DNA from 2 places in the Gallaecimonas zhanjiangensis genome. Region 2 is predicted to be linked to the other one. Evidence: predicted binding sites of a transcription regulator. Region 2 holds the regulator's gene; the other holds the start of a gene.
What was found. The regulator LexA, encoded in region 2, represses DNA repair genes until DNA is damaged. The targets are predictions, from matches to a motif close to TNCTGTATGTACATACAGNA.
Positions count from the first base shown of each region.

Region 1: the regulator LexA is predicted to act here: its motif matches at 5,833-5,852, upstream of AC22G1_RS10055 (YebG family protein).

Region 1 covers NZ_CM172603.1:2,111,502-2,127,339, forward strand. Annotated here, with positions in the region: gene nhaC (Na+/H+ antiporter NhaC) at 1-102, opposite strand, end outside; gene AC22G1_RS10030 (sodium-dependent transporter) at 141-1,508, opposite strand; gene prc (carboxy terminal-processing peptidase) at 1,590-3,620, opposite strand; gene proQ (RNA chaperone ProQ) at 3,624-4,235, opposite strand; gene msrC (free L-methionine (R)-S-oxide reductase MsrC) at 4,306-4,779, opposite strand; gene AC22G1_RS10050 (SIMPL domain-containing protein) at 4,902-5,561, opposite strand; gene AC22G1_RS10055 (YebG family protein) at 5,558-5,818, opposite strand; gene prpF (2-methylaconitate cis-trans isomerase PrpF) at 5,950-7,125, opposite strand; gene acnD (Fe/S-dependent 2-methylisocitrate dehydratase AcnD) at 7,208-9,796, opposite strand; gene prpC (bifunctional 2-methylcitrate synthase/citrate synthase) at 9,854-10,981, opposite strand; gene prpB (methylisocitrate lyase) at 10,997-11,869, opposite strand; gene AC22G1_RS10080 (paraquat-inducible protein A) at 12,016-13,218, shown strand; gene AC22G1_RS10085 (MlaD family protein) at 13,187-15,712, shown strand; gene rsmF (16S rRNA (cytosine(1407)-C(5))-methyltransferase RsmF) at 15,803-15,838, shown strand, end outside.
Region 2 covers NZ_CM172603.1:157,368-173,205, forward strand. Annotated here, with positions in the region: gene AC22G1_RS00715 (choice-of-anchor I family protein) at 1-834, opposite strand, end outside; gene AC22G1_RS00720 (glycosyltransferase family 4 protein) at 1,073-2,167, shown strand; gene AC22G1_RS00725 (GGDEF domain-containing protein) at 2,259-3,254, shown strand; gene AC22G1_RS00730 (DUF5363 family protein) at 3,280-3,390, opposite strand; gene AC22G1_RS00735 (substrate-binding domain-containing protein) at 3,377-4,381, opposite strand; gene glpE (thiosulfate sulfurtransferase GlpE) at 4,493-4,831, shown strand; gene glpG (rhomboid family intramembrane serine protease GlpG) at 4,797-5,627, shown strand; gene AC22G1_RS00750 (flagellar basal body-associated protein FliL) at 5,621-6,043, opposite strand; gene AC22G1_RS00755 (chorismate--pyruvate lyase family protein) at 6,149-6,637, shown strand; gene ubiA (4-hydroxybenzoate octaprenyltransferase) at 6,648-7,505, shown strand; gene AC22G1_RS00765 (2OG-Fe(II) oxygenase) at 7,595-8,197, shown strand; gene plsB (glycerol-3-phosphate 1-O-acyltransferase PlsB) at 8,237-10,687, opposite strand; gene yvcK (uridine diphosphate-N-acetylglucosamine-binding protein YvcK) at 10,798-11,715, shown strand; gene lexA (transcriptional repressor LexA) at 11,838-12,455, shown strand; gene coxB (cytochrome c oxidase subunit II) at 12,729-13,880, shown strand; gene ctaD (cytochrome c oxidase subunit I) at 13,890-15,500, shown strand; gene AC22G1_RS00795 (cytochrome c oxidase assembly protein) at 15,497-15,838, shown strand, end outside.

The sequences.
Region 1 (15,838 bases), 2.0 Mb from region 2:
GTCGTCGTGGAACAGCGTCACCGACGCTGCCAGCAAGGCAATAAGGACCACCACCGGGATGATGGCGTCCAGCAAGGAAGGCGCTTTTATTTCGGCTTTCATCGGGCTCTCTTTATAAAAGGCGGCCGGGGCCGCCCTGACTACAGGTTGATGATCCCAACAAGTTGCAGGAACACCAGCAAGATGGCGACAGGCGCCAGGAATTTGATGACCGGATACCAGCTTTTGAACACCACCGGGGCGTCAATCATGTCGGCTATCAAGGATTTATTGGCCACCCAACCGGTAAAGATGGCAATGGCCAGGCCGCCGATGGGCAGCAGGATATTGGCGGTCAGGTAATCAAGCACCGAGAAGAAATCGGTGCCGGCAAACTGGGCGATGGGCAGCTCTGCCACCGAGGCAATGGTGCCAAGAGACAGCAACCAAATCCCCAAACCGGCAGTGATGGCGGCGCCCCAGCGGCTAAAGCCGCGTTTTTCCACCAGCCAGGCCACCGACGATTCAATCAGCGCCAGCGCCGAGGTAAAGGCGGCAAACACCAGCATGATGAAAAACAACACCCCCACCAAGCGCCCGCCCGGCATCTGGCCAAAGGCAATGGGCAGGGTCTGAAAGATAAGCCCCGGCCCGGCGCCCGGCGCCAGGTGGTGGGCAAAGACGATGGGGTAAATGGCCATGCCGGCGATAAGCGCCACCAGGGTGTCGAAAAAGGCTATCCACAGCGAGCTTTTGGCGATGGATACCCCCTCTGGCAGGTAGGCGCCGTACATGATCATGATCCCCGAGGCCAGGCTCAAGGTGAAAAAGGAATGGCCCAGGGCCACCACCACCCCGTTGATGGTGAGCTTGGAAAAATCCGGGTCAAACATGAAGTGCAGGGCCGCCGCAAAATCCCCTTCGCTGGCGGCGTAACCGGCCAGCACCAGCAGCAGCAAAAACAAAATGGGCATCAGGGTCGATACCGCCCGCTCCAGGCCGGCCTTAACGCCTTTGCCTATCACCAGCACCGTGCCAAGAATAACCAGGCTAGTCCAGCCCAGCAGCGCCCAGCCGTTGGAGGTCAGCCCTTTGAACAGCGCTTGTACCGCCGCTGGGTCGCCATTGCCAAAGTCCCCTGCCCCGGCTTTAAAGATATAAGCCAGGCCCCAGCCGGTAATGACCACATAAAAAGACAGGATAAGGTAGCCGCTTATCACCCCCATCCAGCCCACAAAGCCCCAAAAGGCCGGCTTACCCGAGGCTTTGGCCACTTCGGTGGTGGATTTACCGGGGGTGCGGCGCCCGTATTTACCGATGGCCACTTCCGCCATCATCACCGGTATGCCAATGAGCAGGATACAAATGAGGTACACCAGCACGAAGGCGCCGCCGCCGTTCTCACCTGTGATGTAGGGAAACTTCCAGATATTGCCAAGGCCTACGGCGGCGCCGGTGGCGGCGAGGATATAGGCGAAGCGGTTCGACCAGCGGGTGGCCCCGCCTTTCTTGCTGTTAGCTTGCTGCATTGGCCGTCCTTGTTGTTATTGTTCGATAAAACCCTAACAGAGCAGCCAGAAAAAAAAAGGCCCCAAAATCGGGGCCTTATCTCATTTTTTAGCTAAGTCATCGACTTTGACGTAGTCGAGAGTGATGCGGGCGGCTTCGGCCAGATCCACATCGGGAAGCTCGAAGTCCTTGGGCACGTCGTCCAGGGTCTTGTAAGTCGGCTTGCCTTCGAATGTGGCCCAGGAGTTGATGCGCTCCAGGCGTTTGGCTTCGTCGTCCTTACGTTCTTTTTCCCGGTCGGCTTTATTCAAAGACACCGTTTTGTCCGCTTTGTGGGCGTTATATTCCTTAAGATCATCAAGGATATAAGCGTAGCGGGGGTCTTTGGCCATGCGCGCGTCATGCAGTTTTTGCAGCTCGGCGGTGTGGCTGACCATGTCCAGCGGCTGGTAATCGGCCGGGGGGATCTGATCCCAGGGCAGCGAGTTGTCGTTGGTGCTCTCGCCTACTTTATCCGGGTCGATTTCTGGGGGCAGCAGTACATCCGGCTCCACCCCTTTGTGCTGGGTGCTGCCGCCATTGATGCGGTAGAACTTGGCAATGGTGTACTGGATAAAGCCCATTTTGTTGTCGAACATGTCGTACAGGCGGCCAAGACCGCGGTGCTGCTGCACTGTGCCTTTACCGTAGGAGTTCTGGCCAATGATAAGGGCGCGGCCATAGTCTTGCAGGGCAGCCGAGAAAATCTCCGACGCAGAAGCGCTGTAGCGGTCAATCAGCACCGTCAGCGGGCCGCTGTAGGCCACTTCGCCGTCGGAATCGCCTTCCACATCCACCCGGCCATTGGCGCTACGCACCTGCACTACCGGGCCCTCGTCGATAAAGAGGCCAGTCAGGGCCGAGGCTTCGGTCAGCGCGCCGCCGCCGTTACCGCGAAGGTCCATGATGATGGCGCCAACCTTGTCTTTCTTCAGTTTGGCGATTTCTTTTTTCACGTCGGCAGACAGGCCCACATAGAAGCTCGGCACGTTAATCACGCCCACCTTCTGGCCTTTGTATTCGCCGTAGGGAATGGTGTAAACCTCGCCCTTGGCGGCGCGGTCTTCCAGGCGCACCTTGTCACGCTCAATGACAACGGTCTTGGGCTTGGCCGAGACCGAGCCACCGGGCAGCACTTCCAGGCGCACCTTGGAGCCTTTTTTGCCCTTGATAAGCTCGACCACGTCGTCAAGGCGCATGCCAACCACGTCGGTCATCTCGCCCTTGGTGCCCTGCCCTACGGCAATGATTTTGTCCTCGGGCTTGAGCTGGCCGGATTTATCGGCCGGGCCACCTTTAACCAAAGAGGCAATCACGGTGTAGTCGTCGATGGACTGCAATACCGCGCCAATGCCTTCCAGTTGCAGGTTCATCTCCACGTCAAAACGCTCGGCGCTACGGGGAGACATATAGCTGGTGTGGGGCTCTACCTGGTTGGCAAAGGCGTTCATGGCCAACTGGTAGACATCCTCGCTCTGGGACTGGCTAAGACGCTTGATGGCGTTGTTGTAACGCTTGGTCAAGGTGTCTTTGATTTCGTCCCATTTCTTGCCGGTCAGGCTGAGGTTGAGCTCGTCGTATTTGACGCGCTCGCGCCAAATCTCGTTAAGCTCGGCCTCGTCCTTGGGCCAGGGGGCTTCGGTACGGTCGTAGACATATTTGTCTTCGGTATCAAAGCTCATGGGTTTATCCAGCAGCGACAAGGCATAGGCAAAGCGTTCAAAGCGGCGCTTCATGCCAAGGTCGTAGATGGCGTAGGCCCAGCTGTTGTCGCCGTCGATAAGGTCGTTATCGATTTGGGTGGCGTAGAGCTTTTTAAAACCGTCGATGTCGCTTTGCAAAAAGATGCTGCGGTTGTAGTCGAGATCTTTTAAGTAGCGGTCAAGGATCTCGCCGGACAGTTTGTCGTCCAGCGAGAAATGCTTGTAGTGGGAGCGGCGCAGCAAAGTGGTGATCCGCTTGGTCTCTGTCGCGTGCTGTGCTTCTGGTGCCAACTTGGGCAGCGCATCTTCACCGAGGGTGGGTGCCACCGCATAGCTGAACGTGGACACCATGGCCGCGGTTAACGCGGCCAGTCGAATCACCTTTACCATCCGTTACTCTCCCTTGGCGGCGATCAAATGCTCGCCCTTTACATGCATTACCATGCCGGTAACCAGCTGAACCTGCACAGAATCCTTATCAACGGCTACCACGGTGCCCGGCAGAGGGCGCTGGCCCCCAACCACCCGCACATCGTCACCCACTTTCAGGGCGTTGATGTCCAGGCGCGGTGCCTGGCGGGGTTTGGGCTTGGCGCTAGGAGCCGGTTTACGCGGCGCCTTTTTATCATTGGGTTTGCGCTGGGGCTTTTTGTCCGGGTCGACACCGGCCTTACGCATGGACTCATGCAGGCTGGTTTGGGCGTGCTCGGCTTCGCTGTCGGTAACGGCGATGCTGTCGGCGCCGTCCAGATCAACCCGCGCGACACCGGCTTTAACGCTACGCAGGTAACGCCAGGCGTTGGTGTAGTGGCGCAGCGCCATGCGCAGTTGGGTCTTGGAGACCCGCTCGTCGCTATCCAGGCGCTCGGCCAAGTCTTGAAAAATACCGATTTTCAGCGGTTTGGCTTCGCCCTTGAGGGTAAAGCATTGCGGGAACGTCTCAGCCAGAAAGGCAAGTACTGCCTTGGTATCGGGGAGTTTTGACGAACTTTCAGTTTGTTCCATGAGTATTCCTTTGCCAGACACGCAGGGCCTTAAAACCTGCGCAGCGGCTTATTCTAAAAGGTCAGGCAGCTTATTTACCAGTGTTGCTGAGGGCATCGCCCAGCGCCTTGACGAATGCATTAAGCCCGGCTTCGTCATCGGCATCAAAGCGACTGAATGAAGGGGAATCTATATCCAGCACACCGATAATGGCGCCGTTGACCACCAGGGGCACGACTATCTCGGCGTTGGAGGCGCCATCACAGGCGATATGACCGGGGAAGGCGTGAACATCGTCCACTCGCTGGGTGGCCTTTTGGGCAACGGCTGTTCCGCACACCCCTTTGCCAACCTCGATACGCACACAGGCAGCCTTACCCTGGAACGGCCCCAGCACCAGGGTGTCGCCCTGAAGCAGGTAGAAGCCGACCCAGTTGAGGTCATCAAGGTGTTCATTCAGCAAGGCGCTGATGTTGGCCAGGTTAGCGATAAGATCCGGTTCACCGTCGATAAGACCCAATGCCATCTGGGTTATTTCGGTATAAAAAGCGGCTTTATTGCTCATAGATTTTTGGTTTTGCCCTTAGGGCCTTAAATTCGAACTGTCGGTATAACGTAGGAAGCTTGGCCCTGTCCAGTTAAGGATGCGCCAGACAGGGCCTAAGGCGCTATTTTAGAGCCGGGCGGTCAGTCTTTAATCGCAAATCGGGCTGACACGCTGGCGCTTACATCAATGGTGCCTGGGGTTTGCATAGGGCCACTGTCCATGGCGGCAGCGCGCATGTACACCACCGGCGCCCGGCCGCCGCCCTGCTCGTCCACACTCACCATTTTACCCAGGCTGGTGCCACCGGCATTGGCCAGCAGCGCGGCTTTACTCTTGGCATCCATCACCGCTTGGGCCAGCAATTCACGATAGAGCTTGTCTTGCCCCGAATAAGCCAGCTGTACCTGGCCGATACCGTCGCTGTGGGCGTCTACCGCCACTTTCAGCGCCTTGGGGTAAAGGTCAAAGTCGTGCACCGTTACCCGGTAGCTTTGCTGAGCGCGAAGGCCGGCGGCTTTGCCGTCTACATAGCGCGGCGATACGTCAAAGCGGGTGCCCTGGATGTCTTTGTCGGCCACGCCGAGCTTTTTAATGGCCGCCAAAAACGGTTTGGCTTTGGCTTCGATGTCTTTTAGCAGCACATCAGACTGCTCCCCTTCGCTGCTAAAGGACACGGTGAAGCTAACTTCATCCGGCGCCACGGCGCGGCTTGCTTCGCCCTGCACCGCTACGTAACGGTCCATGGCCATGGTCAGTGGGCTGGCTACCGCCAGCACCATGGCCAACGCTGCTACTTTCATGGGCTCTCCTTTTTCGGTTTGGTTGCTGCCGGTTTGCCTTTAAGGGCCGCCAGCAGCGCATCCTTTTCGGTAGCAAGGAACAACCCCAGTTGCTCCCGGTGCTCTTCACTTAAGGTCACGGGGCCTTTTTCCAGCAGGTCGGCCAACAGATCGGCGCTGTCGAGCAGCTTGTCATAGGCATCTGCTTCCTGTTTGCTGGTAAAGGTCATCTTCTCTATCCCCTTGCGTACTACGACGTATTGAATAACGACGGCCATAACGACTCCTGATTTACTGTATGAATGAACAGTAAATCATTTCCTCGGTCAGGTCACGCCGAAATTCAGAGGACAGGGGCAGTATTGCAAAGCTTTATGAGAGGCTGATGAACGCCCCGCTTTACGCCGGGTTAAAAGCACTCCTCGGGCACCCTCACCCAGCCCTCCATGATGATGCGGGCGCTGCGGCTCATGGACACTTCTTGCACCTGCCAGTTGCCGCTGGCGTCCTGCCCTGCCTTGGCGCCTACCAGCAAGGTGCCAGAGGGGTGGCCAAAGCGAAGGCTGTTAGAAGAGCCGCCGGCCGCTTCGCTCACCAAGGTGCCGGGAATGGCCGCCGCGGTAGCGATGGCGACAGCCGCAGTGCCCATCATGGCGTGGTGCAACTGGCCCATGGACATGGCCCTGACACAAAGGGCAATGCTGTCGCCAGCCACGGTTTTACCGCTCGACGCGTTATAGCTAGTGGGAGGCGCCACAAAGGCAACTTTCGGGGTGTGCTGGCGGGTGGCCGCTTCTTGTGGGGTTTTGATAAGCCCCATCTTGAGGGCCCCGGCGGTGCGCAGCGCTTCTAAGCGCGCCAAAGCGGCTTTATCGCCATTGATATCACCTTGCAGCTCGGTGCCCCGGTAACCAATGTCACGGGCGCGCACAAAGATGGTGGGAATGCCGGCGTTAATCAGGGTGGCCTCAAGGCTGCCAAGGCCGGGGACGTCCAGTTGGTCGACAAGGTTTGCAGTGGGGAACAGCGCCCCTTCATCGTCAGCCGGGTCAACAAAGGTCAGCGGCAGCTCTGCGGCCGCAAAGGTGACACCGTCTAGCTCAAAATCGCCGGTCTCCTGGACCTGGCCCTCACTGATGGGCACCCGGGCGATGATGGTTTTGCCGATGTTTTGCTGCCAGATATGAATGTCAACGTGGCCGTTTTGGGGCAGCAAGGCGCTGTCAACCAGGCCGCTGTGAATGGCAAAGGCGCCCACCGCTGCCGAGAGGTTACCGCAGTTACCGCTCCAGTCCACAAAGGGCTTATCGATGGCGACTTGGCCAAAGAGGTAATCCACATGGTGGCCCGGCCTTTGGCTTTTACTGAGGATAACCGCCTTGGAGGTGCTGGAGCTGGCGTTACCCAGGCCATCAATCTGTTTGCCGTAAGGGTCTGGGCTACCGAGCACCCTAAGCAGCAGCTTGTCTCGGGCTGGGCCCGGCTCACGGGCGGCAGGGGGCAAGTCGTTTAAGCGAAAAAACACCCCCTTGGAGGTGCCGCCGCGCATGTAGGTAGCCAGAATTTTGATTTGCGGTTTACTCATTACATCACTCCACACCGGCTGCCCGGCAAAAAGAGCCCCATAAAAAAGGAAAGCCGCCTTCCCTGGCGGCTTAAGGGGATGATCAGTTATTGGCGTCCAAAAAATCCTGGGCAAAGCGCTGCAGCACCCCGCCCGCCTGGTAGATAGACACCTCTTCGAGGGTGTCGAGGCGGCAGGTGACCGGCGCTTCAAGGCGCTCACCGTTGTGGCGGTGCAGCACCAGCGTCAGCTCGGCGCCGGGGGCAGGAGTGCCTTTAACATCAAACGTCTCGGTGCCATCAATGCCCAGGGTATGGCGGTCGGTGCCGTCTTTAAATTGCAGCGGTAATACCCCCATGCCAATCAAGTTGGTGCGGTGAATGCGCTCAAAGCCTTCGGCCACGATGGCCTCAACCCCAGCCAGCCGCACCCCTTTTGCCGCCCAGTCGCGGCTTGAACCTTGGCCGTAATCGGCGCCGGCGATAATGCAAAGGGGTTGGCGCCGGGCCATGTAGGCCTCGATGGCCTCCCACATCCTCATTACCTTGCCTTCAGGCTCCAGGCGCGCCAGGGAGCCTTGTTTTACGGCGCCGTCCACCACCGCCATCTCGTTGATAAGCTTGGGGTTGGCAAAGGTGGCACGCTGGGCGGTGAGGTGATCGCCTCGGTGAGTGGCGTAGGAGTTGAAGTCCTCTTCGGCCAAGCCCATTTTGGCTAGGTACTCGCCGGCGGCGCTGCTGGCCAGGATAGCGTTAGAGGGCGACAGGTGGTCGGTGGTGATGTTATCCCCCAGCACCGCCAGCGGCCGCATGCCCTTGAGGCTGCGCTCACCGGCCAGGGCGCCTTCCCAGTATGGCGGGCGGCGAATATAGGTGCTTTGTGGCCGCCAGTCATACAGTGGCTTGACACTTTGGCCGTAGTCCACCTTCAGGTTAAACATGGGGTCGTACACGGCTTTGAACTGCTCTGGCTTTACACTTTGCTTGATGATGGCGTCTATTTCGCCGTCATCGGGCCAGATGTCCTTGAGGGTAATACTGCGGCCTTCGGCGTCCACCCCCAGGGCGTCTTTTTCGATATCAAAGCGGATGGTGCCGGCAATGGCGTAGGCCACCACCAGCGGCGGCGAGGCCAAAAAGGCCTGCTTGGCATAGGGATGAATGCGGCCGTCAAAGTTTCGGTTACCGGAGAGCACCGCCGTGGCATAGAGGTCGCGCTCGACGATCTCCTGCTGGATAACCGGGTCCAAGGCGCCGCTCATGCCGTTACAGGTGGTGCAGGCAAAGCCCACCACCCCAAAACCGAGCTGCTCGAGGTACCCCAGTAGCCCTGCTTCTTTCAGATACAGCTCTACCGCTTTGGAGCCCGGTGCCAGGGAGGTTTTGACCCAAGGCTGGCGCACCAGGCCCTTTTGCACCGCGTTGCGGGCCAAGAGGCCGGCGGCGATGACGTTGCGGGGGTTAGAGGTGTTGGTGCAGCTGGTGATGGCGGCGATGATAACGGCGCCATCTGGCATCAGCCCCGGCTCTTGCTGCCAGGCGCCGGCAATGCCCCGTTTGCCAAGCTCGCTCACCGGCACCCTTTTATGGGGATTGGAGGGCCCGGCGATGTTGCGCACCACCGAGCTTAAATCAAAGCGCAGGGTGCGCTCATACTCGGCGCTCTGAAGGCCATCGGCCCAGAGCCCGGCGGTTTTGGCGTATTGCTCTACCAGTTGCACCTGGGCCTCTTCGCGGCCGGTCAGGCGCAGGTAATCAAGGGTCTGCTCGTCAATATGGAACATGGCGGCGGTGGCGCCGTATTCTGGGGTCATGTTGGCGATGGTGGCCCTGTCGCCCAAGGTGAGGCTGCGAGCGCCCTCGCCGAAGAATTCAAGATAGGCACCCACCACCTTTTCGCTACGCAAAAACTCGGTGATGGCCAGCACGATGTCGGTAGCGGTAATGCCGGGCGCCGCCTTACCGGTCAGCTCAACGCCGACGATATCGGGCAGGCGCAGCCAGGAGGCGCGGCCCAGCATCACGCTTTCGGCTTCAAGGCCCCCTACCCCCACGGCTATTACCCCCAGGGCGTCAACATGGGGAGTGTGGCTGTCGGTGCCCACCAAGGTATCGGGGAAGGCAACGCCGTCTTTTACTTGCACCACCGGCGACATCTTCTCGAGGTTGATTTGGTGCATGATGCCGTTGCCAGGAGGAATAACCTCGACGTTTTCAAAGGCGAGCTTGGTCCAGTTGATAAAGTGGAAACGGTCTTCATTGCGCCTGTCTTCGATGGCGCGGTTCTTATCAAAAGCGTCTTTGTCAAAACCGGCGTGCTCGACCGCAAGGGAGTGGTCAACAATCAGCTGGGTAGGCACCACCGGGTTGACCTTGGCCGGGTCGCCGCCGCGCTCGGCAATGGCGTCGCGAAGGCCAGCAAGGTCTACCAGGGCGGTCTGGCCGAGAATGTCGTGGCACACCACCCGGGCCGGGAACCAGGGGAAATCCAGCTCCCGTTTGCCGTGGATGATTTGCCCCAGGTAATCGTTAAGGCGCGCCGGTTCTGCTCGGCGCACTAGGTTTTCGGCCAGCACCCGGGCGGTATAGGAAAGGCGCGCATAGGCCCCCGGCACCAGGGCGTCGACGGCGGCGCGGGTATCAAAATAGTCAAGCGAGGTGCCCGGCAGGGCTTTTCGAAATTGGCTGTTCATGCCTTGAACTCGTGTTGTCACTAACGGCAAAGGGCCCCGAAGGGCCACTTTTCTTTATCAGGAGCGGTTTTCCAGGGCAACAAATTCCCTGACATCAGGCCCGGTGTATTCGGCCGAAGGCCGGATAATGCGGTTGTTGGCCCGCTGCTCCATTACATGGGCGGTCCAGCCCGATACCCTTGAGCAAACAAAAATCGGGGTAAAAAGCTTGGTGGGAATGCCCATGTAGTGATAGGCGCTGGCGTGGAAGAAATCGGCGTTGGGGAACAGCTGCTTTTTCTCCCACATAAACTGCTCGGTGGCCTCGGAAACCCGGTACAGACGGTCGTCCCCAAAGTCCCGGGCCAAGGCCTTGGACCAATACTTGATAACGGCGTTGCGCGGGTCCTTGGTGCGGTAGATGGCATGGCCAAAGCCCATGATCTTCTCTTTTTGCTCCAGCATGGCGTTTAGGCGCGACACCGCTTCTTCTTCGCTGGCCCAATGCTCAATCATGGCCATGGCCATCTCGTTGGCACCGCCGTGCAGCGGGCCACGGAGCGAGCCGATGGCGGCGGTCACGCAAGAGTGCATGTCAGAAAGGGTGGAGGCGCAGACCCTGGCGGTAAAGGTGGAGGCGTTGAACTCATGCTCGGCGTAGAGGATGAGCGACACGTTCATCACTTTTTCGAAAAGCGCGCTCGGCGCTTTGCCGTGCAGCAGCGCCAGGAAGTGGCCGCCGATGCTGTCGCAGTCCGAGTCGGTGTCAATGCGCACTCCGTCATGACTAAATCGGTACCAGTAGTTGATGATGCCGGGAAAAGTCGCCAGCAGGCGGTCGGATACGTCCATCTGCACGCTAAAGTCCCCTTCTTGCTCCAGGTTACCCAGGGCCGAGCAACCGGTGCGCAGCACGTCCATGGGGTGAGCGTCGGCAGGGATTTTCTCCAACATCTCGCAAAGGGTGGCTGGCAGCTTGCGCATGCCCTTGAGCTTGGTCTTGTAGGCGCCAAGCTCGGCTTCATTGGGCAGCTCACCGCGCAGCAGCAGATATGCCACTTCTTCAAAGCAGGCTTTGTCGGCCAGGGTTTCAATGTCGTAGCCGCGATAATGCAGGCCGTTACCGGCGGTGCCGACGGTACAGATGCTGGTTTGTCCGGCGACCTGGCCGCGAAGGCCAGCTCCCCCCAATGCTTTATCAACCATGCTGCATTCCTCTTTTTATTTATCTTTGGCAAATAGGGCGTCGAGCTTTTGCTCGTACTGGTGGTAATTGAGGTAGTCGTACAATTTGCTGCGGGTTTGCATGGTGTCTACCACGGCGTTTTGGTGGCCGTCGCGAAGGATGGCTTCAAAGACCTTGACCGCGGCGGCATTGGCGGCGCGAAACGCCGACAGCGGATAAAGCACCATGTCAACGCCGTGCTCGGCCAACTGGGCCTTGTGGTAAAGCTCTGTTTGGCCGAACTCGGTCATGTTGGCTAGCACCGGCACGCCGCAGGCAGCTTTGATGCGGTCGTAATGGTTAAGGTCGGTCATGGCTTCGGCAAAGATCATGTCGGCGCCGGCTTCGGCGTAGGCAGCGGCGCGCTCGACGGCGGCGTCCAGGCCTTCTACAGCCAGCGCGTCGGTGCGGGCCATGATTACGAAGTTGCTGTCCTGGCGGGCATCAACGGCGGCTTTGATGCGGTCTTGCATTTCGCTGGTGGAGACCACTTCCTTGTTGGGTCTGTGGCCACAGCGCTTTTGCGAAACCTGATCTTCCATATGCACGGCGGCCACCCCGGCCCGCTCCATGGTCTTGATGGTGCGGCCAATGTTAAAGGCGCCGCCCCAGCCCACATCGATATCCACCAACAGCGGCAGATCCACGGCGCCGGTAATGCGCTCGGCATCGAGAGCCACATCGTTAAGGGTGGTAATGGCCAAGTCAGGCAGGCCAAAGCTGGCGTTGGCCACGCCGCCGCCAGACAGGTAAAGGGCTTTAAAACCAGCCGCTTTGGCCATCAGCGCCATATAGGCATTGATGGTACCGGCAATTTGCAGGGGGTGTTCGCTGGCAACCAGCTCGCGGAATTTGCGTCCCTGAGACATGACAAACCTCACATGGGGAAAACTCCTCTCAGACTAATCCTTGCTTTACGTTAACGTCAACCTCAAGCTGAAAGACCTTGATCTGCTTGAGGCTGCCTGGCTGAGCAGATAGCATGGGCGGATCGCCGTTAACGGATCGGCCCGCCATGTCCGAACCCCAGATAGTCTGCCCCCACTGCTTGCTGCATATGAGCGGCTGCGCCTTGGATACCGGCCATAACGCCTGGTGCCCGCGCTGCGGCGGCGCCATTGCCGAAGGCCGGCGCATGAAAACCCGCACCATGGTGGCCCTGGCGATGACCCTCTCCCTCGGCACCCTGTGTTTGCTGTTCATGCCCCTGGTGAGCTTTAGCGTCTTTGGCATCAGTACCGATGCCACCTTGCTAAGCGGCATTATCAACCTCGCCCAAGAAGGCCAGTGGATCCCGTCTTTTCTGGTGTTCCTGACCGCGCTGGCGGTACCTATCTTGATGTCTTGCCTGCTGCTCTTTGTGCTATTTGCCCCCGACAGCCATATGCGCCGCCAAAGCATGGTGGCCCTTGGGTATCTCAAGGAATGGTGCATGCTCGACATCCTGCTGGTGGGGCTTTGCGTGTCCATGGTCAAACTGGGAGACATTGGCGATCTGCACCTCAAAGCCGGCATGTGGAGCCTGGTGCTGGGGCAGCTGGCCATGGCGGCATTGCTGCAAGGTATTCGCCCGGCCGAGCTTTGGCAGCGCATTGCCGAGCAGCCCCTTAAAAATGTCGATGGGCTACGAAGCTGTGTGCGCTGTTATGCCCTCAATGTGGCCTCCGCCGAGTATTGCTGGCGCTGCCAGCGCCATTTGGAAAGCCGCCCTACCCAGGGCCGGCGCCTTTGCTGGATGCTGCTTATCGCCTCTTGCGTGCTACTGGTGCCGGCCAACTTTTTGCCCATCAGCTACACCACTTCTTTTGGCTCCACCGGCGCCGATACCATTCTTTCCGGGGTGCTTACCTTAAGTAACGCTGGCAGCCCCGGTATTGCGGTGCTGGTGTTTGTGGCTTCCATCGTGGTGCCCATCGGTAAGATTTTGCTGCTTGGCATCATTCTTTACCGTTCCAAGGGCCATGAGTTTTCGCCGCGCCGCGCCCAAAAGCTTTACAAACTGGTGCACTTTGTCGGCCGCTGGTCGATGTTGGATATTTTTGTGATCACCATTATGGTTACCCTTGTTGATCAAGGGGTTTTGTCTCAATTCGAGGTGGGCCCCGCCGCCACACCTTTTGCCATGGTGGTGGTGCTGACCATGCTGGTCACCATGCGTTTCGATACCCGTTGGTTATGGATACAAGATGAAAAAAACCGCCGTCAACGTGATGGATAAACCCGAGATCCGCAAGGTGCGGCGTGTGTCTTTGGTGTGGGTGGTGCCGCTGCTGGCCATTGCCCTGGCCAGCTATTTGATTTATCAGCAGTTTGTGGAACGCGGCCTGCTGCTCACCCTCACTTTCCCCGAGGCCAAGGGCCTGGTGCCCGGCAAAACCGAGCTGCGCTACCAGGGCTTTAAGGTAGGAGTGGTTAGCCGCCTCAGTTTTAACGCCAAAACCGGGGAATTTACTGCCCACATCAACGCCATGCGCGATGTGGAGCCGCTTTTAAAGGAAAACACCCAGTTCTGGCTGGTTAAACCCACGGCCAGCCTGTTGGGGGTATCGGGCCTTGATACCCTGCTCTCCGGTAACTACATCGCCATGCTGCCCGGTGACGGCAAGCCCCAGCGGGATTTTGTTGCCCGCCATACCCCGCCGCCCGAACCGGTGCCAGAAGGGGTGTTCATGGTGGAGCTTGCGCTGCGTAACTTAGGCTCGCTGACCGACGGCTCCCCTGTCTATTACCGGCGCGTGCCCATCGGCGAGGTGCACAGCTACCGCCTGGACAAAGAAGCCGGCGCCGTGGTGTTGCAGCTCACCTTTGATGAAAACTATGCCGACTTGGTGAAAAGGGACAGCCGCTTTAAAGATGTGTCCGGCCTTAAAATTCAGGCCGGCCTTAACGGCGTGAAAGTCGACAGCCAGGGCCTGGTGTCCATGCTAAGCGGCGGGCTGCAAATGGACTCCCCGGACGACTCCCCGGCCGCCAAATACGGCCAGCGCTTTGTGCTGGACCAGGAGCGGCGCTTTAACCACCAGGTGCACCTTAACTTTGACCAGCAGGTGTTCCTGCCCAAAGGCACTCCCATCATTGCCCATCAGCAAGTGGTGGGTGAAGTGATGGACAGCAACGACTCCGGGGTGTTGCTGGGCTTTAACGAGCAGCCGGTCAATCCCTTCTACGCCTGGGTAGCCCAGCGTAGCCTCAAAGATTTACAGGTCGCCACCCTGTTACATCCCCAGTACATTCGCTTGCTGCAAGGGGTGGATGGCCGCCATATCCTCCACAACGAGCCACCGCTGCCCAACAAGAGCGACAGCGAGCTTTTGGTTAAGATCAGCAGCGACCACAAGCTGGCCGATGGTACGCCCATTCAGTACAAAGGCTTTACAGTAGGTGAAGTGATTTACTCGCACCTTGAGGGTGACAAGGTCATTGCCGAAACCAGCATTCAGCAGGCTTACCGGCAGCTGGTTCGCCGCGACAGCCGCTTTGAATCTGCCGATCCGTTGCAAGTGGACGCCAGTTTTCAAAAGTTCAAGCTGAAAACCGCCCCTCTCGAAACCTGGTGGGAAGGGGCCGTTAACATCCTGCCCGGCAAGGGCGAAGACGCCCCCTATGACAGCCTTTTCGTGTTGGATAAGCAAAGCGCGGTACCGATGCAGCATTTGACGCTGCATGTCTCGCCGCCCCACTCCCTGCCCACCGGTACCCCGGTGCGCCGCAACGGCTTTACCATAGGGGAAGTGCAAAGCAGCACCCTGGAAAAAGGCGGCAAGGAAGCGCAGATCAAGGTGGCCATTCGTAAGGACATCACCCTTGGCGCCAAAAGCCGCTTTTATTGGCAGCCTCCTATCGCCATGAAGGCCGATCTTAAAGGGATCCGGGTCAGCATTCCTGACCTTGCCTCGGCCGTTGCTGGCAGCATTGAGCTGGTGGATGCTAAAGACCCGGGCAGCAAGGAAGAGCGCACCCGCATCTTTACCAATAAAGACAGCGCCCTGGCCGTTGGCCCCGAGATAACCCTGTTGGTACCGGCTCTTACCGAGATAACCCCGGATGCGCCGGTCAAATACCTCGGTTACCCGGTGGGCAAAGTGGTCAACCTCGATGACAACGACCAAGGCCGGGTGTTGACCATCCGCTTTGACAGCAATCTTGCCGAACGCTTTGCCCGCCACGGCAGCCAGTTCAGCCTGGTGCGCCCGCAGCTGTCCCTTGGCGGGGTTGACCATCTTGACGCCCTGCTCGGCCCTTATATCGCCGTGATGCCGGCTAAGGATAAGAGTGCCCAGCAAGAGACCGCCTTTACCCTCTCCCCCACCCTTTATCCCCATAAAGAAGTGGTGGTGGCTGCCACCAGCGCCGCCGGGCTCAGTGCCGGGGCGCCGGTGTGGTACCGGGATCTGCCGGTAGGCCAGATCTTGAGCCTTAAACTGATGCCGACCGGCGATGGGGTCTTTATTCGCCTTGCCATCCGCGATGAGGCGGCCCAGTGGGTCACCAGCAACAGCCGTTTTTGGGTGAAAGCCGGCTTCAAAGCCAGCTTCGGCTTCCTGGACGGCTTTAAATTCAACACCGACAGCCTGCAAGCCATCGCCCAGGGCGGCATTCAATTTGCCACCTTTGGCGGCGGCCAGCCGGTCGACAAACCCATGCCGCTGCAAAGCGACGCCCCCGAGCACTGGGAGCAATGGTCGCCGGAGCTGCCGCGTCCCCAAAGCTAAGGCTTTTTGCTACACTCTCGGGCCTGTTTTAAAGGCCCGAGAGTCAGCGTGCACAGCAAAGCCTTCCTTCCCCCTTCCTTCCTGGCGGCCATGGACGCCATCATGCCAAGCGAGCTTAGCCGCGAA
Region 2 (15,838 bases):
GATGCCGGTGATGCTGGCAGAGGCCAAGTCCACCACCGCCACGGCGTTGTTTTCCTGCAAGGTCACATAGGCTTTGGTGCTGTCGCTGCTGACGGCGATGTATTCGGGTTCGAGGTCTTGGCTGACGCTGGCATTGGGGCCAAAGATGCGCACGCCGCTCGCCATCAAGCTGTCTTTTTGCGCGTCAAAGGCGTTGAAGTTGAGCTGTTTGACGTCTTCTGGCTTGAGGCTGGCCGCTTTGGTCAGGGGGTCTTCGCCTAAGTCCACCAGGGTCACCGAGCCTTCGGGGTCGTTGTCGTAGGCGGCGTTGGGCTCGCCTTCGTTGGCGCTCAGCACATAACGGCCGTCGGGGCTGAAGGTCACCATATCCGGCAGGGCGCCGGCGCCCACAAAGCCCAGCGCCTGCAGGCCATCGGCCTTGTAGAAGGCGATGTAACCCGCGGCTTGCTTGTTGTCGTTCTCCACCGCGACGGCCACTAGGCCGTTTTTCACCGCCACCGAGTTGACGCCGCCGATGGCTTCACCGATGAGGGCGGCCACGTCCAGGGTGGCGGTCTTGGTGGGGGTGGCCGGGTTGGCGGCGTCCAGCACGTCCACGGTGCCGGCGGCAGCGTTAATCACAAACAGCTGTTTGCTGGCCGGGTCAAAATCGACGATTTCGGCGGCGCTCTCGCCAATCACGCCGGCGCTGTAGCGGCCCAACACCGACAATTTGATGTCGACCTTGGCCGGAGCCGGCTCAGGCGTAACCACCGGCGGCGTATCGTTATCGTTGTCATCACAGGCGCTCAGGCCTAAAAGGGCCAGGGCGATAAGGGAAAAGCGTTTGGTCATGGCTGCACACCTCAGGGTTTTTGATGGCGCACACCCTAATGGTGAGTTGTTTCATTGATGTGACTGGTTTTTCCTTTTCGCTACATCTGCGATGAGCGGTAGCAGGGGGAGGTTAAAGGCGGGAGATAAAAGGGGGAGGCGAATTCACCCTCTGCCATGCCGGTTGGCGCCGGGATCTGGTATCTTGCGCGAATAATCAACCGTATGCCGCCCCGGCGGGGCATTGGAAAGGGCGCCAGTGACAGCTGCCAAGAATGCGATCTGCTTTGTAAACACCAATGGCCAGTGGGGCGGGGGCGAGAAATGGCACCTGTCCACCGCCTGTTATTTCAGGGATCAGCAGGTCCCCACCCTGATGGTGACCAACCGCGATTCGGCCCTGTACCGGGCAGCCACCCAAGCGGGCTTTTCGCCCCTGGCCATGCAAATTGGCAACCTCAGCCTGCTAAACCCGCTCAAGCTGTTTAAATTGGTTAACTTTTTCAAAGACAACGGCGTCAGCACCGTGGTGCTGAACCTGCCGTCCGATGCCAAGTTTGCCGGTCTTGCCGCCAGGCTTGCCGGGGTCAGGCACATTGTCTACCGGCGCGGCATGCCCAAAAAGCCCAGCGCCAGCGCGCTCAATAAATGGCTGTTCAACGACGTTATCACCCATGTTGTCGGTAATTCCCAGGAGATCGTCGACAAGATGGTCAAGGGTAATGAGGCCTGGTTCCCGGTGGCTAAGACCAGCATCATTTACAACGGGGTCGATACCCGGCTGCCCTTTCCCGCGCCCAAGGCGCTGGCGGCCGATAAGGCGCCGCTGGTCATCGGCAGTGTCGGGCGGCTGGTGGACCAAAAGGGCCAGCTGTGGCTGGTGGAGATCTGCCAGCGCCTCAAGGCCAAGGGCCATCAGGTGCGTATCGATATCGCCGGTGAAGGTGAAAAACGGGCGGAGCTGGAAGCGGCTATCGAGGCGGCGGGGCTGGGGGAGGATATCCGGCTGCTGGGCCATGTCAGCGATATGGCCGGTTTTATGGCGGCTATCGACCTGCTGGCCTTTACCTCCAAGTACGAAGGCAGCGCCAACACCCTGATCGAAGCCCTGTACCACGGAGTGCCGGTGGTGGCCTTTGACGCCTCTTCCAACCCGGAAGTGGTGGTGCACGGCCAAACCGGTTTGTTGGCCAAGGCCTTTGATGTGGCCGACATGGCCGCGAAAATTGAAGACTTGATCAATAACAAGACATTAACGGCGCAGATGGTGCAAAGTGGCCAGGCATTGGTGAAAAGCAAGTTCGACATGCACCGCAACCTGGAAAAACTGCTGGCCATTCATCGCCAACAGTAACGGCGTAGCCGGATAAAAATGGGCCCGGACCTGTTTTTTCCGTCCAGGCTGTCCACACTGGTTTAGGACCTAACAAAAAGACTGGGTAGTCATGAGCACTGTCTACGACATCTTCAAAAAAACCCTTGGCTTGCTATCCAAATACCGGCTGCCGCCGACGCCAGAGCATTACAGTCTCTGGTATGTCTATGTCAGCGAAGAAAATCCCGAGCTGAACCGGGCTCTGGACCAAACCCTGGCGAAAAACGACGAACTGGGCCCGAGCTCGGCGGCGCTTTTATACCAGGCGCACCTGGCCGACAGCCGCTGGCGCGACACCCAGGGCCTTAACGACAGCTTGCAGGCCCTGACGCAGGAGCTGAGCTCAACTCTGCAAGACACTCGCCAAGACACCGCCCAATTCCAGCGGGCCCTGAACGAGCGCTTTGCGCGCCTGAGCGGCATCGAGGATGGCAATATCAGCCTCGACACCTTGATGGACGAAGTGCGTAACCTGGTGAAAGACGCCAAGTGGATGAACGGCAGTGCCGATCACCTGCAAAGCCGGCTCAGCACCGCCGAAGACGAGGTGTCCAGGCTCAAAGAGGCCCTGGCCAAGAGCCGCGAAGAAGCGCTGGTGGACGTATTGACCGGCCTTCGCAACCGCCGCGCCTTCGACATGGAACTGGCCAGCATGACAGGCCCGGTGTCGCTTATCCTGCTGGACCTCGACCATTTCAAGGCCGTTAACGACAACTACGGCCACCTGCTCGGTGACCAGGTACTCAAAGCCACGGCCCGGCAAATCAGCCTGTTTTTAAAGGACGAAGCCCTGGCGTTTCGTTTTGGCGGCGAGGAATTTGCGGTGCTGGTGGATGCGCCACTGGCGGTGGCCCGGCGCAAGGCCGAGAGTCTGCGCAGCCTGATTGCCAAGGTCACGGTAACCGACAAACGCACCGGCCAGAAGATTGACAAAATTACCGCCTCCCTGGGGGTGGCCCAGGGCCAGGGCGGTGACAACAGCATTCAGCTGGTGGATAAGGCCGATGCCTTGCTGTACGAGGCCAAGCGCCTGGGCCGCAACCGGGTAATGCCGCTGTCCCTTTAAGGTCAGCGCCACAAAAAAGAGCGGGTTAATCCCGCTCTTTTTTTTGAGGTACGCAGCTGCGCTTATACACCGGGTGCAGGCCCCAGCGCAGCGACCAGGCATCGTACCGGGCCAGCCAGTTTTTAAACCAATTCACGTACCGAGCTCCGCTCAATCAATTCCGGATGCAGGGTCAGCACCTTGCTGTCGCTCTCTTCCTTATTGACCTTGGCCAGCAAAATCTTGGCGGCCTTGTGGCCGAGGCGATATTTGGGCTGATGGATAGTGGTCAGCGGCGGGCTGAAAAAGCCGGCCATGGGCACATCGTCGTAGCCGATAACCGAGAGATCTTCCGGCACGTGCAGGCCGGCCATATGGGCAGCGCTAATAACGCCAAGGGCCATGGGGTCGGAGAACACGAACAGCGCGGTGGGGCGGCTTTGCTGGGTCAGCAGCTGCTCCATGGCGGCGCAGCCCCCTTCAGGCTCGAAATCCCCTTCGAGGATCCAGTCTGGATTTATGGCAAGCCCTGCCTCTTTCATGGCCCGCTTAAACCCGGCTAGGCGCTCTACGGTCAGGCTCTTGCTGGCCGGGCCGGTGATGCAACCGATTGCCTTATGGCCTTTATCAATCAGGTGCCGGGTGGCCAGATAACCGCCCTGTTCGGCGTTGTCCTGGATGCGGTAGATATCCCCTTGGGTATCGCCCCATTCCATGATCACCTGCGGCAGCTCCGGGTGGGTGCCCAGCAGTTCGTAGACCTCGGAGGCGTCTTCGGAGAGCATCACCAGGATGCCGTCGACCCGCTTTTCAATCAGCATGCGCAGGCTGGCCTGCTGGCGGGCAACTTCGCCACCGGAGTTGGAGAGAATGAGGGTGTAACCCTGGGCGGAACAGGCCTCCTCAACCCCGCGGATCACCTCGGCGAAGAAGGGGTTGGTGGAGGTGGTAACCAGCATGCCGATAGTGCGGGTGCGGTTGACCTTGAGGCTGCGGGCGACCGCCGAAGGGGCGTAGTTGAGCTCCTTGATGGCCAGGAACACCCGTTCCTTGGTGGCTTCGGCCACAAAACGGGTGCTGTTGAGCACGTGAGAGACGGTAGAGATACTGACGCCAGCTTTGTTGGCGACATCTTTTATGGTGGCCATGAACTAATCCTGCGGGAGCTCTGCGTAAAGCTTAACCAAAACCCTTGGCCAAGTTAACGCCCACTGCCATTAAAGAGGTATGCTAGGGCAGCAAATCAAGAGAGGTATTGTATGGAGCAGTTCGCCCATATATCAATCGATGAAGCGTTTCATAAGCTCAATGATGGCCAAGCAAGGCTGGTGGACATCCGCGACGAGGCCAGTTTTGCCGGCGGTCATATCGATGGTGCCTACCATCTGACCAACGGGACCTTGCATCGGTTTATGACCGAAGCCGAGTTCGACACCCCTGTTATCGTCTGCTGCTACCATGGCGTGTCCAGCCAGGGCGCGGCGCAATACCTGCTGCAACAGGGCTTTGAAGAAGTGTACAGCCTCGACGGCGGCTTCGAAGCCTGGAGAAAAGCCTACCCCTATGTCCGCGACCAAGATACTGGGTCACTTTCCTGACCCGAGGCTGGCTCAGGGCTTTGTCGACTACCTGGCAACCCGTGGCGTAAAAGCCAGGCTGGCCTTAGCCGGTAGCGACGTTGCCGTTGAGGTGGCGCTGCCGGCGCCGGAGTGGCTCGATGAAGCCTGGCAACATTTCCTGACCCAACCCCACGACCCGCGCTACAGCTCGGCCAGCTGGCAAAGCGGCGGCGACAGGCCGTCGCCCTTTCGCTACAACAGCCAGTTGCAGTTGCGCTTTGTTGCTGGCCCCCTGACGCTGGGTTTGTTGGTGGTGTGCGTACTGGTGTACCTGCCGTGGATGCTGGGCTATGCCGGGCTCTATCAAGCACTGTCGTTCCCGGCCAGCCTCGATGCCGTTACCCTGACCAACGCCTACCGGCTGGTGACGCCGATTTTGCTGCACTTTTCCCTGCTGCATATCGGTTTCAACCTGCTGTGGTGGTGGCAGCTGGGCGGCATTGTGGAAAAGCAAGAAGGCAGCCTGCATCTGGCCCTTATCACCCTGGTGACCGGCTTTGCCGGCAACCTGGCGCAGTTTCTGGCGGCGGGGCCGGCCTTTGGCGGCCTCTCTGGGGTGGTGTACGGCCTGTTCGGGTACTTCTGGGTGTCGGGGCTACTCTACCCGCGGCGCGGCATCATGCTGCCCAACTCCCTGGTGCTGTTCATGCTGGCTTGGCTGGTGCTGGGCTTTGTGGGCATTGGCCTGCCCATTGCTAACCAGGCCCACCTGTGGGGCCTGGTAGCCGGCTGCGCCCTGGCGGCGCTGCCATTTAAGGGCAGTAAAGCTCAGTAATACAGATACTTGGTGAAGAGCAAATCGGCGACAATCGGCTCGCCGGTTTCTTTTAGCAGCAGGTCTTGAGTGGTTTTCAGGCAGGCTTTGCGGATCTGCTCGCGGCCCTGCAGGGAGCGGATATCGTCGCCGGTCTGGTTGCCGAAGATCTCGATAAGGGCGTCGCGGATCAGCGGCGCATGGTGCTCTACCAAATCCTTCTTGCTGTCGTCTTTGAGCATCAGCTGCACCGTCACCCGGATATAGCCCAACCTGTTACCTTGGCTGACATAGTTGGTGATGATGTCAGGCTCCAGCTCGTAATAGCCGTACTGGGTTGCTGCCTTGGCTTCACCGGCTTTTTCTTCCTCGGCGGCCTGCGCCAGGACGGGCAGGGCGGTGGTGGCAAGCAACAGCAGTGGTAACAGATAACGCATGGATGTCCCCTTTCAAAATTGGCGCTCATACTTTGCCAGTAAAGCACTTGGCTCGCCAGATGCCGGTGATATCATGGGGCACCTTCAAAACAAGCCTGTTCCCGCATGTGGTCTGATTGGCAGTGGATGTCAGTGGCTGAGGCCGAAGGTCTTGGCAGCCAGCAACGTGACTGGTTGCTTGACCAAGGCTCGCTGACTCGGCGTTTGAAACGCCACAGCAAACATTTCAGGGTCAAGTTACAGTCGTTGACCCAAATTGAACTCAATGCCCGGCAGCAAGCCTGGTTGTCGTTGCCGGCGGTGGTGAGCGAACGCACCGTGCTGCTGGAGGCCGACGACAAAACCTGCATTTACGCCCGCAGCCTCTTTGTCAGCCAGCAAGGTTTTACCAGCCTAGGCGAACAGCCGCTGGGTGAGCGGCTCTTTGCCGATGACGGCTGGACCCGAGGTGATATCCTGCTGGCCCAGGTAGAGGGTAGTGCCCTTGGGTTGGCAGCGCAGACCCTGTGGGCTCGCTGTTCTGATTTTCGTGCGCCTGGTCAAAGCCCGGTTTGGGTGATGGAAGTGTTTCTGCCCGCCGTCTTTGACCTTTGAGATGGAACCGATGAAAGAAAAATATAAAAGCTATATGCAGCTGATGCGCGCCGATAAACCTATCGGTTCGCTGCTTTTGTTCTGGCCCACCCTCTGGGCTTTGCTGGTTTCCTCCAACGGTTTGCCAGACCCTTGGATCACTTTCGTGTTTTTTGCCGGCGTGTTTTTGATGCGCTCGGCCGGCTGCGTGATCAACGACTTTGCCGACCGAAAGGTCGACGGCCACGTTAAGCGCACCGCCCAGCGGCCCCTGGCCCGGGGCTCGGTGACCAGCCGCGAGGCGATCATTCTCTTTGGTGTGTTGTGCCTGGTCTCCTTTGGCTTGGTGCTGACCCTCAACCGGCTCACTATCTTGTTGTCGCTGGTGGCCTTGGCCCTGGCCTTTAGCTACCCCTTTATGAAGCGCTTTACCCACCTGCCCCAGGTAGTGCTGGGCATGGCCTTTGGCTGGGGCATACCCATGGCATCGGCGGCGCAAACCGGGCGAATTGACGAGTCCATCTGGTGGCTGTTTGCCGCCAACATCGCCTGGACCGTGGCTTACGACACCTTCTACGCAATGGTGGACAGGGACGACGACATCCGTATTGGGGTGAAATCCACCGCTATCCTGTTTGGCCGCTCCGACAAGCTCATCACCGGTCTTCTGCAACTGGCGGCGTTGCTGATGTTGCTGCAAGCCGGGGTGGTGGCCAGCCTTGGGCTGCCTTATTACCTGGGAGTGCTGGCGATGGCGGTGTTCTTTGTTTACCAGCAATGGCTGGTGCGCAACCGCGACCGCGATAACTGCTTCAAGGCCTTTCTCAACAACAACTACGCCGGCATGGTGGTGGCCATGGGGATCTACGCCGATTACCTGATGCAATAAGGCAATGGCTTGTCGTAACGACAAGTAAAATGAATTGTCACCGGGCCCCGAACCTTCTAGCGTTCGGGGCCTTTGTATTTGGGGGGACCATGGACCAGAAACTGCAGGCGGTAATTGACGGATTGGCCAGTAACGGCTTTGTGGTGATCCCCCAGTGGCTGGACGACGAGCTGCGCGATGCCCTGCGTAGCGAACTGCTGGTGCGCCGTGACGAACTGACCCGGGCTGGCATCGGCCGCGAAAGTGACCACCAGCAGCGCCAAGATGTGCGCAACGACAACACCCTCTGGCTCGATGGCCTGTCTTTGCAGCAGCAGCGTTACCTGGGGTTGATGGACGAGCTGCGTCTGGCCATCAACCGCAGCCTGTTTCTGGGCCTTAATGACTACGAGTGCCACTTTGCCCACTACCCCAAGGGGCATTTCTACCAAAAACACCTGGACGCCTTTCGCGGACGCTCCAACCGGGTGGTGTCGGCGGTAACCTACCTCAATGCCTGGTGGCCACAAGGGGCCGGTGGCGAACTGGCCCTTTACGACAGCAACGACCAGCTGCTGGGCAAGGTGGACCCGGCGCCCGGCACTTTGGTGTGCTTTTTATCGGAAGAGTTTCCTCACGAGGTGCTGCCGGCGGGGGACGACCGCTACTCCATCGCCGGTTGGTTCCGCCGCGACGCCCATCCGCTGGCCTGAAAAAAAGCCGCTCGGTGAGCGGCTTTTTTGTGGTCAGTGTCAGCAATCTTTGCACAAGACGTGGCGCACCGTGTCGGCCACCTCGTTGGAGAGCAGGTTGAGCACCAGCTCGTCCAGGGCCTGGGCTTTGGGGGTGGGCAGCAGCTCGCTTTGCTCCCCAAGCACCACCAGTTCTGCCTCGCGCAAGGTAGCAGCCAGGGACGCGATGAGTTTTTTGTCGAAAAACTCTGGCGCCTGGATGCCAAAGAGCGCCGATAGCCGCTCGGCCACCGCCTGAGCGCGGTTCTCAAGCTCGGCCCGGCCCAGAGGCTCTGGGCTTCGCAGCAGCGTCAGCACGATGGCGTAGCGCTGCAAGGACTCTTCGATAACCCCGCTTAGCAGCCACAGCTTGCGATAGCCCGGGCGTTGGGGGCTGGCGGCCTGCCAATGCTCGCCATCAAGGCTCACCAGGCCTTGCTGCTCAAGAGCGCGAAGCAGCGCCTGGATATGCTCGCCAAGGGCCGCTTCATCAATCCCCATAAAGAGCTCGGCTTTCAGCAGCGGATAAAGCGCCAGCACCTGCTCGCAAAGGGTATCCATGCTTTTGGGGCCGTCCAGCAGCAGCCGCGCCACCAAAGAGGGCAGCATGTATAGATGCAGGATGTTGTTGCGATAGTAGGTCATGGCGATGGCCTGGGTTTCATCCAGGCTGATGAGCTCGCCAAGGCCGTCTTCGCTGACCTGGAATTTGTCGCCTTTGAGCACCTGCTCCAGCAGCGCCTTGCCGTCTTGCTCGGGCAGGGTGACATGAGCCGAGTAGGGCGCCTGGCGGGCCAGGGCCAGCAATAAATCCAACTGGTTTTCCAGCACTTCCCGCGACAGGGCCCGGCGCTCGGCGCACAGCAGCGCCAGCGACACCAGGGTCACGCCGTTAAGGGCCGCCGCGTCGTTGATGCGGGTCAGCATTTCATCGCCCAGGCGGTTGACCAGAGGGGTCAGCCAACTGGGTTTGGCGTCGGCATCGCCGCTGCTTTTACGCCAGTCCGGCACCTGCTCGGTGAGGTATTGGGACAAGGCAATGGGCTGGCCAAAATTGACAAAGCCCTGGCCAAAATCCTGGCGCAATGCCTTGATGGTGGATTTAAAGGCCTGCCAGCCTGACTCCTTCTCTTTGGAGTTGCCGCGCAGCTCCTTGAGGTAGGAGCCTACTTCCATCACGTGCTCATAGCCGATGTACACCGGCACCAGGCTGATGGGGCGCTCGGAAGAGCGCAGCAAACTTTGCACCGTCATCGCCAGCATGCCGGTTTTGGGCGGCAGTAGCCGGCCGGTGCGAGAGCGACCGCCTTCGGTGAAGTATTTCACCGAGTAGCCCTTTTGAAAGAGGCTGTAGAGGTACTCGCGAAACACCGTGGAATAGAGCTTGTTGCCCTTGAAGCTGCGGCGGATAAAAAAGGCGCCGCCCCGGCGGAACAGCGGCCCGGCCGGGAAGAAGTTGAGGTTGACCCCGGCAGCGATGTGCGGCGGCACCATGCCCTGCTGGTAAATCACGTAAGAGAGCAGCAGGTAGTCCATGTGGGAGCGGTGGCAGGGCACGAACACGATTTCGTTGCCATCGTGGGCCAACTGGCGCACCACCTCGGCATTGGACACCTTGATGCCCTTGTAGATGCGGTTCCAGATCCAGCCCAGCAGGCGGTCTAAAAAGCGGATAAAGCCGGGGGAGAACTTGGCGGCGATTTCCTGCAGGTACTGGTTGGCGCGTTGCTCGGCCTGGCCAAAATCTTCCTTGCGCGAACGTGCTTCGTCTTCGATGGCCCTTTTCATGGGCTCGGTCTTGAGCAGGGCGGCCAGCATGGTTTCGCGGTCGGGCAGGCGTGGGCCTGTCATCACCAGGCGCTGGCGGGAAAAATGCACCCGCGCCACCCGGGCCAGCTTGTGGCTGAGGTTGTCGTCGCTGTCGTCGCGCTGGTCCAAGAGATTGCGAAGGGACACCGGCCGGGCAAAGCGCACGAAGTTGTCACGGCCATAAAAGGCGATGATCAGCATCTTGCGCAGCCAGGAGGGGGAGTCGTAGTCAGACAGCATCGAGCCCAGCAGCGAGGGGTTTTCGTGACCCGGCTGGCGGCCCCAGAACAGGGAAACCGGCAGCAGCTGCACGTCTTGTTGGCGGTCTTCCCGCAAGGGTTTGAGCAGCGCTTTAAGGGCATCGCGGAAGTTGCCGTGGCGGCGCTTGCGGGTCAGCAAGGTTACCGGTTTATCCATAAACAGGCAGCGGGGCACCGTTTGGCCGGCCAATTGCAGCGGCGCTGTAGGGTCTGGCAAGCCCATGCCCAGGCACAGGCGGCGCACCGCCAGCAGATCGGACGCCGAAGCGGATTTAAAGGCGTAAACAATGGGCTTGCTGGGGTCCAGGCCAAGCTCCTTGACGGGATCTTGCGGTACCAGTTTGCTTTTAACGGTCAGTGAAACAGGCCACTTGAGGGCCTTGAGTAGAAAACTCGGCAGCACGAATATGTCCCGGAGAAGTTTTTAGCCGGCCGGCTAGCTTAGCAGAAGTCTTTGTCAAAGTCTTTGCAGCCGGGGTAACCTTGGGACGCAGTCCATGGCTGGATCTTTGAATGGCAGAATCACCTTATCGCCCCCATCTGGCGGCCCTGGAACGGGTTGTTGCCCTGGGGGGCGGCCACGGCCTGGGGCGGATGCTCTCGGCGCTCAACTTTCTGGGCCCCCGCCTTACCGGCATCGTCACCACCACCGACAACGGCGGCTCCACGGGGCGCCTGCGCCGCTCGCACCACTGCATCGCCTGGGGCGATGTGCGCAACTGTATCAATCAGCTGGTCACCCAACCCTCCACCGGTAGCCGCCTTTTTGAATACCGCTTCGGCGCCGAAGGGGAGCTGGGCGGCCATAACCTCGGTAACCTCATTCTGCTGGCGCTGGACGATCTCTGTGTGCGGCCGCTCGAAGCCATCAACCTGGTGCGCCAGGTGCTTAGGGTGAAATGCGAGTTGCTGCCCATGACCGAGAGCCCCGCCGACCTGCTGGCGCTTTGTGAAGAGGGCCTTGAGCACCTGGGGGAACAGCGGGTGGACAGCCTTGCCACCATGCCGCGCCAGCTGACCTTGTCGCCCAAGGTAGCGGCCACCAAGGAAGCGGTGGATGCGGTAAGGGAAGCGGACCTGTTGATTTTGGGGCCGGGCTCGTTTTTAACCTCGGTGATGCCGCCGCTGCTGTTGCCGGAACTGGCCGGGGCCTTTCGGGCCAGCAAAGCGGTCAAGGTCTGGGTGGAGAACCTGGGAGTAGAACAAAGCCCGGTGCGTGCGTTAACCCCTGGCCAGCGCTTGGCCTGGTTGCACCGGCAGCTGGGGTTTAGCGCCGTCGACTGGGTGTTGGCCCGGCCCGGCCTTGACTGGCAGCAACTGCCAATGGGCATCAGGCGCCTGGAAATGCCGTTGGCGTCCGAGCAAATCTTCTATCGCCACGACCGCGACGCCTTGGCCAACGGCCTGGAGCGGATCCTCGCTGCCTGTTGATAACTCTGTGAGTAAAAATCCGGTGCCTGTGGGTTGGTCGCTGTGCAGGCCAAGCGCCTTGCCATCTCCAAAGAACTGGATATACTGACAGTTACTGTAAATAAAACCAGTTGAGGCATCCGATGCGCCCCCTTACTCCCCGCCAGCAACAGATCCTGGATCTGATCCGCGCCCGCATTTCGGAAAGCGGCATGCCCCCCACCCGTGCCGAGATTGCCCAGCAGCTGGGTTTTAAGTCTGCCAATGCCGCCGAAGAGCACCTCAAGGCCCTGGCCAAAAAAGGGGTTATCGAAATTTTGGCCGGCACCTCCCGTGGCATTCGCCTACTGGATGACGACAGCGCCAACGACGAGCCGGGCCTGCCGCTGATTGGCCAGGTGGCTGCCGGCGAGCCCATTCTGGCGACCCAGCATATTGAGTCCCACTACCAGATGGACCCGGAGCTGTTCCATCCCCGTGCCGACTTCCTGCTGCGGGTTAAGGGCGAGAGCATGAAGAACATCGGCATCATGGACGGCGACCTGCTGGCGGTGCACCGCACCAGCCAGGCCCGCAATGGCCAGGTGGTGGTGGCCAGAGTAGAAGATGATGTCACCGTAAAACGCTTGGACCAGCACGGCCACAGCCTGCGCCTGATTGCCGAGAACGACGATTTTGACGACATCCTGGTCGACCTTCGGGAGACGCCCGTTACCATCGAAGGCCTGGCCGTCGGAGTGATCCGCAACAGCCAGTTTTAAGGCGTAACGGCTTTTAGCAGAAGGCGGCAGGGGCACCCCCCTTGCCGCCTTCTTTGCATTTATTCCCCCACCAACTGGACGATAACCCTTTCTTGGATAAGGCTTAGTCTGACTATAAAAACATCAGCAGTTTTGCAGCGATACACACAATCACAACGATCCCGCCACTAATCGTCACTCTTAAGGGCGCTTGCTGGACGGGGTAGGGAAGGGCCGGCAAAGGGCTGGGTCGTACCTGGGCAGGGCTCTCGCTTCTACTGACAGGAGCAGCAAGTGAGCAGCAGACGTCATCAGGCATTGGGGGCCTGGGCGGTGCTGGCCTGGTGCTGGCCATTCACTGCCTTGGCGGACGGATACAACATGACCCGCGGCGTTACGGACTTCAGCCAGCGGGTTTATGGTCTGCACATGACCATCTTTTGGATTTGCTGTGCCATCGGGGCCGTGGTCTTTGGCCTGTTGTTTTACAGCCTGATCCGCCACCGTAAATCCCGCGGCGCCAAAGCGGCCAACTTTCATGAGTCCACCCGGGTCGAGATCCTTTGGACGCTCATTCCCTTTGTCATCCTCATCGCCATGGCGGTACCGGCCACCAAAGCCCTGGTGGCAGGCGATGACGACGGCTCCGGCCCGGCCGACCTTACGGTGCAGGTCACCGGCTCCCAATGGAAATGGCATTACCAATACCTGGGCACCGACGTAGGTTTTTATTCGCTGCTGGCGACCCTGCCGGACCAGATAACTAACCGCCTGGACAAGGGCGACAACTACCTTCTCGAGGTGGACAGGCCCCTGGTGCTGCCCACCGACCGCAATATCCGTTTTGTGATCACCTCCGAAGACGTCATCCACTCCTGGTGGGTTCCGGCCTTCGCCGTGAAAAAAGACGCCATCCCCGGCTTTATCAATCAGGTGCAGACCCGCATCAAGGAGCCAGGGCTCTACCGTGGCCAATGCGCGGAGCTCTGTGGCAAGGACCACGGCTTCATGCCTATCGTGGTGATTGCCAAGACGCCGGCGGCCTTTGACGACTGGCTCAGTGCCGAGCAGGCTCGTCTGGCCGCCAAAAAGGCCGAAGAGCAAAAACTACTGGCCATGAACCGCTCCCTGGACGAACTGATGCGCGACGGCAAAGCCCTTTACGAGGCGCGCTGCGCCATGTGCCACCAGCCCAATGGCGAAGGGCTGCCCGGGGCCATTCCGGGCCTTAAAGGCAGCGCCATCGCCACCGGTGATGTCCATGCCCACATCGATATCGTGCTCAACGGCAAAGCCGGCACCGCCATGCAGGCCTTTGGCAAACAGCTCAGTTTGTCGGAGCTGGCCGCCATCATCACCTATGAACGCAATGCCTGGGGGAACAGCACCGGTGACGCCGTACAGGCCGCCGACTTGCACCGTTTCCTCAGCGGCGACAACCCCTAGGAGGCACCAATGCAGGTCTCACGAGACATGGATGCCCCCAAGGGGCTCGACGCCGCCCAGCATGAGGTGCATCACGGCCCGGCCCGTGGCCTGATGCGCTGGGTTACTACCACCAACCACAAGGACATCGGCAGCCTCTACTTGTGGTTCAGCTTTCTGATGTTCCTGACCGGCGGCTCCATGGCTATGGTGATCCGCGCCGAGCTGTTCCAGCCGGGCTTGCAGTTGGTAGAGCCGCAGTTTTTCAACCAGATGACCACGGTGCACGGCCTAGTGATGGTGTTTGGGGCGGTTATGCCAGCCTTTGTGGGGCTGGCCAACTGGATGATCCCGATGATGATTGGCGCGCCGGACATGGCGCTGCCGAGGATGAACAACTGGAGCTTTTGGATTTTGCCCTTCGCCTTTGCCATTTTGCTGTCCAGCCTCTTTATGGAGGGCGGCGGGCCGGCTTTCGGCTGGACCTTCTACGCGCCGCTTTCCACCACCTACTCGGGTAATTCCACGGCACTGTTCGTGTTCTCCATTCACATCATGGGTATCAGCTCGATCATGGGCGCTATCAATGTGATTGTGACCATCTTCAACCTGCGGGCGCCGGGCATGACCTGGATGAAACTGCCGCTGTTTGTGTGGACCTGGCTCATCACCGCCTTCTTGCTGATTGCGGTGATGCCGGTATTGGCCGGCGCCGTGACCATGGTGCTCACCGACAAGTACTTCGGCACCGATTTCTTCAACGCCGTGGGCGGTGGTGACCCGGTAATGTTCCAGCACATCTTCTGGTTCTTCGGCCACCCCGAGGTGTACATCATGATCTTGCCGAGTTTTGGCATCATCAGCGCCATCCTGCCCACCTTCGCCCGCAAGCGGCTGTTCGGCTACGCCAGTATGGTGTACGCCACGGCCAGCATTGCCGGGCTGAGTTTTGTGGTGTGGGCGCATCACATGTTCACCACCGGCATGCCGCTTTTTGGCGAACTGTTCTTTATGTATTGCACTATGCTGATCGCCGTGCCCACCGGGGTGAAGGTGTTTAACTGGGTGGCCACCCTGTGGCGCGGCTCCATCAGTTTTGAAGTGCCGATGCTGTTTGCCCTGGCCTTTGTGGTGCTCTTTACCATCGGTGGCTTTTCCGGCTTGATGCTGGCCATCACCCCGGCCGATTTCCAATACCACGATACCTACTTCGTGGTGGCGCACTTCCACTACGTGCTGGTGACCGGCGCCATCTTCTCGATCATGGCGGCGGCCTATTACTGGCTACCTAAGTGGACCGGCCACATGTTCGACGAGGGCCTGGCCAAGCTGCATTTTTGGTGCTCGCTGGTGTCGGTGAACGTGTTGTTCTTTCCCATGCATTTTCTCGGGCTGGCGGGCATGCCAAGGCGGATCCCCGATTACGCCCTGCAATTTGCCGATCTGAACAAAATTGTCTCCATCGGTGGCTTTGCCTTCGGGCTTAGCCAGCTCATCTTCCTGTGGGTGGTGATCAAGTGCATCAAAGGCGGCACGCCGGCACCTGCCAAACCCTGGGAAGGAGCCGAGGGGCTCGAATGGGAAGTGCCAAGCCCGGCGCCCTACCACACCTTTGAAACCCCGCCGGAGATCAAACCATGACCGGCCAGGGCCATGGCCTGCTGACCAAACGCCTGCTGTTGCTGGTGGCGCTGATGTTCGGTTTTGCCTTTGCCCTGGTGCCCCTTTACAACGTGTTTTGCCAGGTGACCGGTATCAACGGTAAAACCGGTGGCCCAGTAGCCGCCACCCTGGTGGAGCCAGAGGACAAAAGCCGGCTCATTACCGTGCAGTTCGTGGCCTATATCAATGAGGGCCTGCCCTGGGAATTTCGCCCTGACGTTACCGAGATCAAGGTTCACCCCGGCGAGCGAAGGCTGGTGCACTTCTACGTCAAGAACCGCGCCAGGGGCGATATTGTCGCCCAGGCGGTGCCCTCG